Linked DNA regions of Actinocatenispora sera. The protein of the gene in region 1 interacts with the protein of each later gene in a pairwise test. Links are inferred from orthologs where the notes say so. Each region holds a gene or a part of one and is shown in the gene's direction. Other genes may lie near its edges.

The links. Proteins that work in one complex are often made in the same cells at the same time.
Region 2: the proteins of rplL (region 1) and dnaE interact in binary tests that used the Escherichia coli proteins (3 or more experiments, as listed by UniProt). The link is inferred for Actinocatenispora sera from one-to-one orthologs.

The regions. Positions count from the first base shown.
Region 1 is NZ_AP023354.1:2,155,472-2,160,650, forward strand. Bases 1-2,893 are described here. They hold rplL (50S ribosomal protein L7/L12), read left to right. Parts: upstream 1-1,201; coding sequence 1,202-1,585; downstream 1,586-2,893. Other genes in these bases: rplA (50S ribosomal protein L1), read left to right, coding at 1-42; rplJ (50S ribosomal protein L10), read left to right, coding at 514-1,068; Asera_RS10400 (ABC transporter ATP-binding protein), read left to right, coding at 2,033-2,893. Outside these bases: more of Asera_RS10400, read left to right, coding at 2,894-3,076; Asera_RS10405 (MlaE family ABC transporter permease), read left to right, coding at 3,110-3,883; Asera_RS10410 (MlaE family ABC transporter permease), read left to right, coding at 3,883-4,737; Asera_RS10415 (MCE family protein), read left to right, coding at 4,751-5,179. UniProt on the Escherichia coli protein: The binding site for several of the GTPase factors involved in protein synthesis (IF-2, EF-Tu, EF-G and RF3). Is thus essential for accurate translation.
Region 2 is NZ_AP023354.1:5,273,664-5,282,332, reverse strand. What follows is about bases 2,230-6,326. They hold dnaE (DNA polymerase III subunit alpha), read left to right. Parts: upstream 2,230-2,583; coding sequence 2,584-6,126; downstream 6,127-6,326. Other genes in these bases: Asera_RS24915 (DUF2567 domain-containing protein), read left to right, coding at 6,183-6,326. In the rest of the region: Asera_RS24930 (RluA family pseudouridine synthase), read left to right, coding at 192-1,163; more of Asera_RS24915, read left to right, coding at 6,327-7,520; Asera_RS24910 (LON peptidase substrate-binding domain-containing protein), read right to left, coding at 7,566-8,267; hisD (histidinol dehydrogenase), read left to right, coding at 8,454-8,669. UniProt on the Escherichia coli protein: DNA polymerase III is a complex, multichain enzyme responsible for most of the replicative synthesis in bacteria. This DNA polymerase also exhibits 3' to 5' exonuclease activity. The alpha chain is the DNA polymerase catalytic subunit.

The DNA.
Region 1 (5,179 bases):
AACCGGACCCGCAACCTCACCGAGGACGAGGTCGACGCCTGATCCTCAACGGTACTCGTGGGCGGGGCGTGCCGAGCTTTCGGCGCGCCCCGCTGCCGTGTCCGGCGCTGCACACCCGGCGCGCCCCGCTGCTGTTGTCCAGCGCGGCCCGGCCGGCCGGGTGTGGCGTCGCCTACTCCGGTTGGCCGGGGTGCGGCGGCGTCGAGTAAGCTGAACAGGCTTTACCGAAGACCGCTGGTCACCGCGCCGAGTGCGCGGTCGAAGGCTCCGCTCGCCGCGGACGGCCCGCGCAGGGAAGACGGACGCGATCCAACACCACAGGTCATCCAGGCTCCCGGATGACGTCGGTGCCGGTGATCCGATCTGGTGGGCGGCACGCGCCACGTGGCGTCGGCCGGAGCCGGAGACACGGACACCGAGCTGGTTCCTCGCCCCGTGCGCCCTGCGCCGGGGCGTTTTTCGTGCCTGCGGGTCTTCGACGAGACCGGCCCGAGCATGCACGAGAGGAGGGACATGGCGGACACACATGGCCGGACCAAGCCAGTACGCGAGGACAAGGCCGCTGCGGTCAACGAGATCGCGGACCGGTTCCGGGCCGCTTCGGCGACCGTGATCACCGAGTACCGCGGGCTGAGCGTTTCGCAGATCACCGAGCTGCGGCGCGCCCTGGGCGGGGACACGCACTACCGCGTCGCGAAGAACACGCTGGTGAAGATCGCGGCGACGGAGGCCGGCGTCGACGGTCTCGACGCACTGTTCGTCGGCCCGACGGCGGTCACGTTCGTCAACGGCGACGTGGTCGACGCGGCCAAGGGGCTGCGTAACTTCGCGAAGGACAACCCCGCGCTGGTCATCAAGGGCGGCGTCTTCGAGGGCAAGGCCCTCACCACGGACGACGTCAACAAGCTGGCCGACCTGGAGTCCCGCGAGGTGCTCCTCGCCAAGCTGGCTGGTGCCATGAAGGGCAACCTGTCGAAGGCCGCGAGCCTGTTCCAGGCTCCGCTGGCGCAGACGGCACGGCTCGCCCAGGCGCTGGCCGACAAGCAGTCCGGCAGCGAGGCTGCCTGACGGCCGTACGGCCGTCGCCATGTTCGAGGAACTCGCCGCGATTCGCTTGCGGCAGGCCTAAACCGCCGCGAGTGGTTCGCGACGACAGACATAACCGCGAGGTAGTCGCGGGGTAGGAAAGGAAACCGCCACCATGGCGAAGCTCAGCACCGAAGAGCTGCTCGACGCGTTCAAGGAAATGACGCTGATCGAGCTGTCCGAGTTCGTGAAGCAGTTCGAGGAGACCTTCGAGGTCACCGCGGCTGCTCCGGTCGCCGTCGCGGCCGCCGCCGGCCCGGCCGCTGCGGCCGAGGCCGCCGTCGAGCAGGACGAGTTCGACGTCATCCTCGACTCGGCCGGCGACAAGAAGATCCAGGTCATCAAGGAGGTGCGCGCGCTCACCAGCCTGGGCCTGAAGGAGGCCAAGGACGTGGTCGAGGGCGCCCCGAAGGCGATCCTGGAGAAGGTCACCAAGGAGGCCGCGGAGAAGGCCAAGGAGCAGCTCGAGGCTGCCGGCGGCAAGGTGACCCTGAAGTAAGGGCCCGCACCGCGGTTCCACAGCGGCGAGCACGCCGCGAGTTCGAAGGGCGGCCGTCCCCACGGGGGCGGCCGCCCTTTGCCGCCTCCGAGTACGGGTGCCGGCCGGGTGCGCTCCTCCGGAGCCGGCGCCGGCCACCGGGGGAGCGTGGGGCAGATGCGTGACGTGGCTCAGGTCACGTAACGTTGTGGGGCAAGCCGGGCACTCTCGTCACGCTCGATCTGTCCGAAAGCTACGGAGAGCTACGAAAGATCGCGACTGGTGCGCTAGGTCGAGAGAATCCTGACGTACGGCTCGACTTAGACGTTACTCGGAAGTTAACTTGTTCGCGTCACTACCGGCTCCGCGGCCTCCCGGGCACCGGCGGATCGCCGGGGCCGGGCCACATCGAGGCTGCGCCGGCCGTACCACGGCCGCAGCGGTGACCACGTCGGGAGGGAAGTACGCGTGGGCGTCGAGGTGCAGATCGACGGGCTGACGAAGTCCTTCGGTCGGCAGAACATCTGGGCGGACGTCAGCTTCACCCTGCCCGAGGGTGAGATCTCCGTGCTGCTCGGCCCCTCGGGTACCGGTAAGTCGGTGTTCCTGAAGACGCTCGTCGGGCTGTTGCGGCCGGATCGCGGGCACATCTGGATCGAGGGCAAGGACCTGCCCGAGCTGTCCGAGCGCGAGCTGTACGAGGTGCGCAAGCTGTTCGGCGTGCTGTTCCAGGACGGCGCGCTGTTCGGCTCGATGAACCTGTACGACAACGTCGCGTTCCCGCTGCGCGAGCACACCCGCAAGTCCGAGTCCGCGGTGCGCGACATCGTGATGGAGAAGCTCGACCTGGTCGGGCTCGCCGGCGACGAGCGGAAGCTGCCGGGCGAGATCTCCGGCGGGATGCGCAAGCGGGCCGGGCTGGCCCGGGCGCTGGTGCTGGAGCCGGAGATCATCCTGTTCGACGAGCCCGACTCGGGCCTCGACCCGGTGCGCACCACGCTGCTCAACCACCTGATCGTCGATCTCAACCAGCAGACCGGTGCGACGTTTCTGATCGTCACGCACGACATCAACACCGCGCGGACGGTGCCGGACAACATCGGCCTGATCTACCGCCGGCACCTGGCCATGTTCGGCCCGCGGGAGATGCTGCTGTCCAGTGAGGAGCCGGTGGTCCGGCAGTTCCTGAACGCGCAGCGGCACGGCCCGATCGGGATGGCCGAGGAGAAGGACGCGAGCGAGCTGGAGGCCGAGGCCGCGGCCGGCATCGAGCTGCCGATGCTGCCGCCGATCCCGCTGCAGATGCAGCCGACCGACGGCCGGCCGCGCTCCGCGGAGCGCATCCCGGGCGAGTGGTGCCGGGTCAACGGGGTGATCCCGCCGGTCGGTTCGTTCGCGCTGGACCAGCCGACGGTGCCCGCCCAGAGCGGCGTGAGCGAGTGGGCCGGGCCGGAGCACGTCGACCCGCACGCAGACACCGTCGTCATCGAACGGAGGGACGGCGGTGCCTGAGTGCAACACCGACGTCGGATCCGGGGGTGAGCGGTGAGCAACCCGGTCTCCGGCGCCCTGCGGCAGTCCGGTTCGTTCTTCGCGTACTGCCTGGACTGCCTGCTCGCGATCCCGCGCCGGCCGTTCCAGCTGCGCGAGATGATCCAGCAGGCCTGGTTCGTCTCCAGCGTGTCGATCCTGCCGACGGCGCTGGTGGCGATCCCGTTCGGTGCGGTGATCTCGCTCCAGCTCGGCACCCTGACCAGCCAGCTCGGCGCCCAGTCGTACACCGGAGCGGCGAGCGTGCTCGCGGTGGTCCGGGAGGCCGGGCCGATCGTGACGGCGCTGCTGATCGCCGGGGCGGGTGGTTCGGCGATCTGCGCGGATCTCGGCGCCCGGAAGATCCGGGAAGAGCTGGACGCGATGGAGGTGCTGGGCATCGACCCGGTGCAGCGGCTGGTGGTGCCCCGGATCATCGCCTGCATGATCGTCGCGCTGCTGCTCAACGGCCTGGTCAGCGTCGTCGGCGTGGCCGGTGGGTACTTCTTCAACGTGGTGCTGCAGGGCGGTACCCCGGGGGCCTACCTGGCGAGTTTCCAGGCGCTGGGGCAGATCCAGGACCTGATCGCCGGTGAGTTCAAGGCGGTGGTGTTCGGCGCGATGGCGGCGCTGATCGCCTGCTACAAGGGGATGACGGCGAAGGGCGGGCCGAAGGGCGTCGGCGACGCGGTCAACCAGAGCGTGGTCATCAGCTTCATGCTGCTGTTCGCGGTGAACTTCGTGATGACCTCGATCTACTTCCAGATCGTTCCGCAGAAGGGCACCTGATGGCGCCGCTGGGAGAGGGCCGTGCCGCAGGCGCGTGGTCCGGCATTGCCCGAAAGCCGCTGGGGTTCCTGGACGACCTCGGCGGCCAGATGTCGTTCTACCTGCGCGCGTTCGCGTGGGCACCGCGCACCGTCCGGCGGTACAAGCGGGAGGTGCTGCGGCTGCTGGCGGAGGTGTCGTTCGGTTCCGGCGCGCTCGCGGTCATCGGCGGCACCGTCGGGGTGATCGTCGCGATGACGTTCTTCACCGGGACGGAAGTCGGCCTGCAGGGGTACGAGGCGCTCAACCAGATCGGTTCGTCCGCGTTCACCGGCTTCATCTCCGCGTACTTCAACACCCGGGAGATCTCGCCGCTGGTGGCCGGGATCGCCCTGTCGGCGACGGTCGGCTGCGGTTTCACCGCGCAGCTGGGCGCGATGCGGATCAACGAGGAGGTGGACGCGCTCGAGGTGATGGGGCTGCCGTCGCTGCCGTTCCTCGTCACCACCCGGATGATCGCCGGCCTGATCGCGGTGATCCCGCTGTACGTGATCGGGCTGCTGGCGAGCTATCTCGCCACCCGCGAGATGGTCACGCTCTACTTCGGACAGTCGTCCGGCACCTACGACTACTACTTCCACCTGTTCCTACCGCCCGAGGATGTGCTGTGGTCGTTCGGCAAGGTGCTGGTGTTCAGCATCATCGTGGTGCTGATCCACTGCTACCACGGGTACAACGCGTCCGGCGGCCCGGCCGGCGTCGGGATGGCGGTGGGCCGCGCGGTGCGGTCCTCGCTGGTGGCGATCAACGTGGTCGACTTCTTCCTCAGCCTGGCGATCTGGGGCGCCACCACGACCGTACGGATATCCGGGTGAGGCGCCGGTGTCGGTGACCAGGGTTTCGGACGTGCTGCGGCGCCGGTTGCTCGGCGTCGGGTTCATCGTGCTCGTCGCGGCGCTGCTGGCCGCGGCGGTCGGCGCGTACCAGAAGGTGTTCACCCCGGCGGTGTGGGTGACCGTGGTCGCCGACCACACCGGGCTGCAGGTGGACCGGAACGCCGACGTGAAGCTGCGCGGCGTGGTCGTCGGCCAGGTGCGCGACATCTCGGCGAACGGGCAGCGGGCGAAGCTGCGGCTCGCGCTCGACCCCGGCTCGGTACCGCGGATCCCGTCGAACGTGACCGCCACGATGCTGCCGAAGACGCTGTTCGGCGAGAAGTACGTGTCGCTGGACGCGCCGGCCCGCCCGTCCGGTCGGCCGATCACCGCCGGTGCGGTGGTGCACCAGGACCGGTCGGCCCGGGCGGTCGAGCTGGAG
Region 2 (8,669 bases), 3.1 Mb from region 1 along the record:
GTCGACGACGTGCAGACCGGCGGCACCGATCAGGCCACCACGGACCAGCCCGGCAACGATCAGGCCACCACGGACAAGGCCGGCACCGATCGGGCTGGCACCGAGCAGACCGGCATCGTGCCGGCCGACACCAAGCAGGCCGGCATCGTGCCGGCCGACACCGAGCCCGCGGGCCGGACGGACCGGTCGTCATGACGGGTGCGCGTTTCGACGACGCCACTCCGGTGGCGCCGGCCGGGGAGCATCGCGCCCTGCCGGTACCGGACGGGCTGGCGGGGATGCGGGTCGACCAGGCGCTGGCCCGGCTGTTCGGGCTGTCCCGCACCGTGGCCGCGGACCTGGTGGCGGCCGGTGACGTGGTCCTCGACGGGGCCGCACCGGCCAAATCGGACCGGGTCGCTGCGGGTGCGTACCTGGAGGTGACGCTGCCGGCGCCGGAGGGGGCGCCGAGCATCGTGGCGCGCCCGGTCGACGGGCTGCGCATCGTGCACTCCGACGACGACATCGTGGTGGTGGACAAGCCGGTCGGGGTGGCCGCCCACGGCAGCCCCGGCTGGACCGGTCCCACCGTGCTCGGCGGCCTCGCGGCGATGGGCCAGACCGTCGCCACCAGCGGCGCGGCCGAGCGGCAGGGCATCGTGCACCGGCTCGACGTGGGTACCTCCGGGCTGATGGTGGTGGCCAAGAGCGAGCGGGCGTACCGGATCCTGAAGCGGGCGTTCAAGGTGCGCACGGTGGAGAAGCGCTACCACGCGGTGGTGCAGGGTCAGCTCGACCCGCTGCGCGGCACGGTGGACGCGCCGATCGACCGGCACCCGCACCACGACTACAGGTTCGCCGTGGTGTCCGGTGGCAAGCCGAGCGTGACGCACTACGACACGCTGGAGGCTTTTCCGGCGGCGAGCCTGGTCGACGTCCGGCTGGAGACCGGCCGCACGCACCAGATCCGGGTGCACTTCTCGGCACTGCGGCATCCGTGCGCCGGTGATCTGACTTACGGGGCGGACCCGTCCCTGGCGAAGCGGCTCGGCCTGTCCCGGCAGTGGCTGCACGCTCGTGAGCTGGCGTTCGACCATCCCGGCTCGGGTGACCGGGTGCGGTTCGTCAGCGAGTACCCGGAGGATCTCGCGCACGCTCTGGCGGTGCTGCGCGGCGAAGGGTGACGTCGGCGCCCGCGATGACACGGTCTCGTTCGTTGAACAGATCGATGCCGGTCGCGGGGCTGGCAATCTTCGGGCGGCTCCGTAGCCTGTTGGTGGGTGAGGCGTCGGGCGGGAGGCGAGCGTGGATCAGTCCGGAGCCGGAGCGTACCGCTCCGGTGACTCGGGGTCGCGGTGGCGTAACCTGCTGGGCCGCGGCCGACCGCGGGACGGAGAGATCGGTGTGGACGCCGTACCGGAGCAGTCGGGTCGCGGGCAGGCCGGCGTCGGTCGGGCCCGGGTCGGTGCCGCCCCACCGCTGGTCCCGCGGCCTTCGCCGGCGCCCGACACGCGAGCCGGCCGGCGCGCCGCACCGGTGCCCGTCCAGGTCGGCGGGCACCGCCCGGAGGCGTACGCGACGGGCTCGGTGGACGGCCTGCTCACGGCGCTGCGGCGCAACTTCGGGCGGTCCCGGGTGGTGGCGTTCGTCAATCCGAAGGGCGGCGTGCACAAGACCACGGCGACCGTGCTGACCGCGGCGACGCTGGGCAGCGCCCGCAACGGCGGCGTTCTGGCCTGGGACGACAACGAACTGCGCGGCACGCTCGGGCTGCGCGCCGGCACCGCCCGGCACGCCCGCACCATCCGGCATTTGGTCGACGACCTGGACCGGATCGAGACCGGCCCGGGGATTCTCGCCGAGGTGCTGGACGACTACCTGCGGCACACCAAGGACGGCTCGTTCGACGTGCTGGCCGGCGACGAGGACCCGCGCATCGCCCGCCGGCTGGACCCGGCCACGGTGCGCCGGGTGCTCACCCTGCTCGCCGGCACCCACGACGTGATCTGCGTGGACACCGGCAACAACGTCGAGTCGCCGAACTGGCAGACGGTGCTGCGCGCCGCCGACCAGCTGGTGGTGACCACGGTGCCGCGCGAGGACGCGGCGTTCACCGCCGACTGGATGCTCGACCTGCTGGAGGAGCAGGGGATGGGCGAGTTGGTGGCGCAGGCGACCACGGTGATCAGCTGCCCGACGCCGAACCCGCTGCCGCTCACCGCCGACCTGCTCAAGCACTTCGGCTCGCGCACCCGCACCTCGATCGTCGTGCCCTACGACGTGTCGCTGGAGCCGGGCTCGACCATCGAGTACTCGAAGCTGGCCCCGGCCACCCGGATGGCCTGGCTGTACGCCGGGGTCGCGATCAGCGAGGGTTTCGGGCCGGATCGGTGACCGCGGGTGGCGCCGGCCACGCCCGGCGGTACCCGGGCGTGCCGGCCGGCGCGGTCCGCCGGCGGAGCGATAGGTTTTCTGTCAGACCCCACCCCTAGCGTGGTGGGATGCCGGGGGTGCGGCCAACATCTCCCGGCGCGGTCGCGGTCACCGTCACCCGGTGCTCCGCGCGTGGCTGTCCAGGTGAATACGAGGGGGGCGAGGCGCGCCATGTCGGCGTCCGGGTTCGCGCATCTGCACGTGCACACCGAATACTCGATGTTGGATGGCGCGGCCCGCCTGAAGCCGTTGTTGGCCGAGGTCCAGCGGCAGGGCATGGACTCGATCGCGATGACCGACCACGGCAACATGTACGGGGCGTACGCGTTCTACCAGGAGGCGAAGAAGACCGGCGTCAAGCCGATCCTCGGCATCGAGGCCTACCTGGCGCCCGGCGACCGGGCGTACAAGCAGCCGGTCCGGTGGGGCCGGCCGGACCAGCGCGGTGACGACGTCTCCGGCGGTGGTGCGTACACGCACATGACGATGTGGGCGGAGAACGCCACCGGGCTGCGCAACCTGTTCACGCTGTCCAGCAGGGCCTCGATCGAGGGTTACTACTACAAGCCGCGGATGGACACCGAGCTGATCTCGGGGCACACCGAGGGCATCATCGCCACCACCGGCTGCCCGTCCGGGGAGATCCAGACCCGGCTGCGGCTGGGCCAGGAGCAGGAGGCGTACGCGGCGGCCGAGCGCTACCTGGAGCTGTTCGGCCGGGAGAACTTCTTCCTGGAGCTGATGGACCACGGGCTCGACATCGAGAAGCGGGTCCGCACCGGGCTGCTCGACATCGGCAAGCGGTTCGACCTGCGGCCGGTGATCACCAACGACTCGCACTACGTGGCCGCCGAGGACGCGAAGGCGCACGAGGCGCTGCTGTGCGTGCAGTCCGGCAGCACCCTGGACGACCCGAACCGGTTCAAGCTCGACGGCGGCGGCTACTACATCAAGTCGCCGGCGCAGATGCGCGAGCTGTGGGACTCCCAGCTGCCCGGCGCCTGCGACAACACGCTGCTGATCGCCGAGCGCGTCGGCTCGTACGACGAGGTCTTCGCCCACCACGACCGGATGCCGGTGTTCGACGTGCCGGCCGGCGAGACCCAGGAGTCCTGGCTGCGTCATGACGTGTTCGAGGGCTTGGCGAAGCGGCTCCCGGGCGGGATCCCGGACCACTATCGGGCCCGGGCCGAGATGGAGCTCGGCGTCATCAACCAGATGGGCTTCCCGGCATACTTCCTCGTGGTGGCCGACCTGGTGCGGCATGCCAAGGAGTCCGGGATCATCGTCGGGCCGGGGCGTGGTTCCGCGACAGGATCGATCGTCGCCTGGGCAACCGGGATCACCGAACTCGACCCGATCGAGCACAGCCTGCTGTTCGAGCGTTTCCTCAACATCGAGCGCATCTCGATGCCCGACATCGATCTTGACTTCGATGACCGGCGGCGCGGTGAGATGCTCGACTACGCCACCGCCAAGTACGGCACCGACAACGTCTGTCAGGTCATCACCTTCGGGACGATCAAGACTAAGGCGGCGATCAAAGACGCGGCGCGAATCCATTTCGGACAGCCCGGGTTCTCAATCGCCGACAAGATCTCCAAGGCGTTGCCGCCGCCGATCATGGCGAAGGACATTCCGTTGTCCGGCATCGTCGACCCGAAACACGAGCGCTACGCCGAGGCGTCCGAGGTCCGGACGCTGATCGAGACCGACCCGCAGGTCGGCAAGATCTTCGAGACCGCGCGTGGTCTGGAGGGTCTGATTCGGCAGGCCGGTGTGCACGCCTGCGCGGTCATCATGTCGTCCACCCCGGTCATGGACGTGATCCCGGTGTGGGCGCGTCCGCAGGACGGCGCGATCATCACCGGCTTCGACTACCCGTCGTGTGAAGCGATGGGCCTGTTGAAAATGGACTTCCTGGGCCTGCGCAACCTGACGGTCATCGGGGACGCGATCGCCAACATCAAGGCGAACCGCAGCATCGACATCGACGTCGCCAGCCTCGAGCTGGCCGACGACAGAACATTCGAGTTGTTGGCGCGAGGCGACACGCTCGGGGTGTTCCAGCTCGATGGCGGCCCCATGCGCTCGTTGCTCAAGGCGATGGCACCGACCAAGTTCGAGGACATCGCGGCCGTGCTGGCGCTGTACCGGCCGGGTCCGATGGCGGCGAACGCCCACATCGACTACGCCGACCGTAAGAACAACCGCAAGCCGGTCGTGCCGATCCACCCCGAACTGGCCGACGATCTGGCCGAGATCCTGGACGAGACCTACGGCTTGATCGTTTACCAGGAGCAGGTCATGGCGATCGCCCGGAAGGTCGCCGGGTACTCGCTGGGCAAGGCGGACCTGCTCCGCCGGGCGATGGGCAAAAAGAAGAAGGAGATCCTGGACAAGGAGTTCGTCGGGTTCCAGGCGGGCATGCGCGACCAGGGCTACTCCGACGACGCGATTCAGACCTTGTGGGACATTCTGCTGCCGTTTGCTGGGTACGCATTCAACAAGTCACACACCGCGGGCTACGGGATCGTCTCGTTCTGGACCGCATACCTGAAGGCGAACTATCCCGCCGAGTACATGGCGGCGCTGCTGACCTCGGTCGGCGACTCGAAGGACAAGATGGCGGTCTACCTCGCCGAGTGCCGCAAGATGGGCATCAAGGTGCTGCCGCCGGACGTCAACGACTCCGACCTGAACTTCACTGCGGTCGGCGCCGACATCCGGTTCGGCCTGGGCGCGGTGCGCAACGTCGGCGCGAACGTCGTCACCAGCATCATCAACACCCGCAAGCAGAAGGGTGCCTACACCTCGTTCACCGACTTCATGTCCAAGATCGAGCTGCCGGTCTGCAACAAGCGGGTGATCGAGTCGCTGATCAAGGCGGGTGCGTTCGACTCGCTGGGACATCCGCGGCGGCCGATGCTGGAGCAGCACGAGACCATGGTCGAGGCGATGACCGGGGTCAAGCGGCGCGAGGCGGAGGGCCAGTTCGACCTGTTCGGCGGGATGACCGACACCGCCCCGGACACCGTCGTGGGCATGGACGTCGACCTCACCGGCGAAGACTGGCCGCGCAAGACCGCGCTGGAGTTCGAGCGCGAGATGCTCGGGCTGTACGTGTCGGGTCACCCGCTCGACGGCGCCGAACGGGTGCTGCGCAAGAACAGCGAGCAGCGCATCGCCGACCTGGTTTCCGGTGACGTCGCCGACGGCACGTCGGTGACCATCGCCGGGATCATCTCCGCGCTGGAGCGCCGGGTCACCAAGCAGGGCAACGCGTGGGCGAAGGCGACCGTCGAGGACCTCGACGCCGGCATCGAGGTGCTGTTCTTCCCCAAGACCTACGAGCTGGTCGGGCAGTACCTGGCACCCGATCTGACGATCGCGGTGAAGGGCCGGGTCAACCGGCGCGACCAGGAGATCAGCGTCGTCGCGATGGACCTGCGCACGCTGGAGATCACCGACGCCGACCTGGCCGCCGAGCCGGCGGTCACGGTCGCCATCCAGGCCGAGCGGGTCGACCCCGATTTGGTCGGTGAGCTCAAGCGGACCCTGCTGAACAACCGGGGAGAGACCGCGGTGCGGGTCAAGCTGGTCGGCCGGGAGCGCAACCACCTGCTCGCCCTCGACGACACGCTGCGGGTCACACCCGGTCCCGGCCTCACCTCTGAGCTGAAGAGCCTGCTCGGCGCCGGCTGCCTTGAATAGCCGGCCGCGCCGGGCCCGGATCCGCCGACTTGCTCGAGGTTGGGAGAATCGCCGCGATGAAGACGACGATGCCGCGCCGAGCCGGCGTGCCGCGGTGGGCCGAGGCACTCGTACTGGTGGTTGCGGCGGTGTGCGTCGCGGCGGCCGGCGCGCCGCTCGGGCTGCTCTGGTGGGTGCTGTCCCCGCGCGCCGAGGTCGTGATGACCGACCAGGGCGGGATGTACAACCTGGAGACCGAGACGTTCGCCGCCGCCGACGGCTGGCTTGCGGTGCTGACCGCGGCCGCGGGCCTGGTTGCCGCGGTGGCCTGCTGGGTGGTGCTGCGCCGCTACCGCGGTCCGCTGCTGCTGGCCGTGCTCGCGGTCGGCGGCGCCGGCGGTGCACTGCTGACCGCCTGGGTCGGCAGCCGGGTCGGGCTGGCCGACTTCAACGCACTGCTCGGCGCCGCCCAGCCCGGCTGGCGGTTCCCGTACCCGCTGCGGCTGGGCGCGCGCGGCGCCGTCGTGCTCGCCCCGCTGTTCGCCGTGCTCACCTACACGGTGCTGGCCGGATTCTCCCGGTACCCGGCGTTGCGGGCCCGGCGCGCCGCCGCCCCGGCCGTCCCGGAGCTGGTCGACCCGGTCCGGCTGCCGTTGATCCCGGCCCGCCGCCTCACCGATCCGGCCGATTCCGCTCCGGCCCCCGGCCCCGAGGGCCAGCCGGGTCCGCCGCCGGCCGACCCGTCCGCTCCGGCCGGTGACGCGACGCCGGGCGGGGTCGGTTCCGGTGCTCCCGCCAGCAGCCCGGGCGCCGGTGCGGCGCCAGGCGGCGGTGCCGCACCCGCCGGTGGATCGGTGGCCGGCCCGCCGGCCCGACCCGACGACACCGTGCCCGGCGTCAGCTGGCCGGCACCACCGGCCGGCCTGCCGGTGCCGCCCCCGGGTGGCGAGACCCCGCCGACGCTCGGTGCGCCCGGGTCTTCGGGTGGTGGGGGCCCGTCGACATTCGGTGCGGCTGCGGCGCCGCCAGGCGGCGAAGCCCGGCCCACGTTCGGTGCGCCCGGGTCCTCGGGCGGCGAGAGCCGGCCGGCGTTCGGTGCACCCGCGCCGCCCGCCGGCTCGCCGCCGCCCGCAGTCCCGCCGCCGCCCGCAGTCCCGCCGCCGCCGGCCGGCCCGGCATCGTCCGCCGGCCCGGCATCGTCCGCCGGCCCGGCGTCGAGCGGCGGTCCGCCGGGCTCCGGTCCGGCTCGATCGTCCGGCATCGCGCAACCTCCGGGTCCGGCCGGGCCCGCCGGTTCGGGCTGGCCGGCCGATCCGTTCGCGCCCAGTGGCCCGGCCGACGCGTTCCCGCCGGCACCCGCGGAGCCTCCGCCGTCGGCGCCGATCGACTGGCCGGACGCGCCCCGCCGCTCCTGAGCGCAGCCGCCCCGAGACGCTGGGCCGGCCGATCGGGTGGGCCGGTCAGTTGACGCCGGCCGGTACCTGGAAGTCGGTGAGGGCGGCCGGCACCGCCGACAGGGCCGCGACCAGGCTGGTCTCCCGGCGCAGCAGCCCGAGCTCGCCGCGGAGTCGGTGTGCCGCGTCCGGCTCGGCGAGCAGCTCCTGCCGGTCGGCCACGGTCAGCGAGGCGCTCGCCGCGACCAGGTGCGACAGCACGGCCGGGTCGTCCGGCAGCTGGTCCTGGGCCGCCTCGGGTGACACCGCGTCCGGGCCGGCCACGTCGGCGAGCTCGCGCAGGTACCGGCGGAACGCGGCAAGCACGCTCGGCACCAGCGCCTCGGCCCGGCGCAGGTCCGCCGGATCGGTCTGCTCCGGCAGCCAGTCGACCGAGGCCTGCAGGTACGGCGCGGACTCGGTGTCGACGTCCAGCAGGCTGAACCGGCGGCGGCCGACCGCGACCACGTCGTACCGTCCGTCGGGGTGGCGGGTGACCTGACGCAGCTGGGCGCTGCAGCCGATCTCGTAGAGGGTGCTGTCGTCGTGGTCGCCGGTCTCGGTGCCGCGCCGGATGGCCACCACGCCGAACTCGCGGTCGTCCTCGCCGGCCCGCCGCATCAGGTGCGCCACCAGCGCCCGGTAGCGCGGCTCGAAGATGTGCAACGGCAGCACGACCCCGGGGAACAGCACGGTCCCCAGCGGGAACAGCGGAATGGCGTCGGTCACAGTACCGAGCCTACGGGCTGCCGGCCCCCGAACCGAATGACCCCGTGCTGCGTTCCTGGCCGGTTTCCGGCCCGGATACGCCGGAATGCCGGTGCGGTGCGGTGCGGTGTGCTCGTCCCGGCCCGGCCCCGGTCGTGGTGCCCTACACCACCGGTTCCCGCAGGTCGGGACGCCTAGACTTGAGGTGTGCTGACTCGTGTCGACCTGCGCGGTACCACCACCGACCCGCGCGACGTGCTGCCCCGCGCCCAGCTCGACGTGGCGGCCGCGATCGAACAGATCCGGCCGACCGTCGAGGCGGTGCATCAGCATGGCGCGTCGGCGGTGCTGGCGGCCACGGAGCGGTTCGACCGGGTCCGGCCGCGCCGGCTGCGGGTCCCGACCGAGGCCATCGCCGCGGCT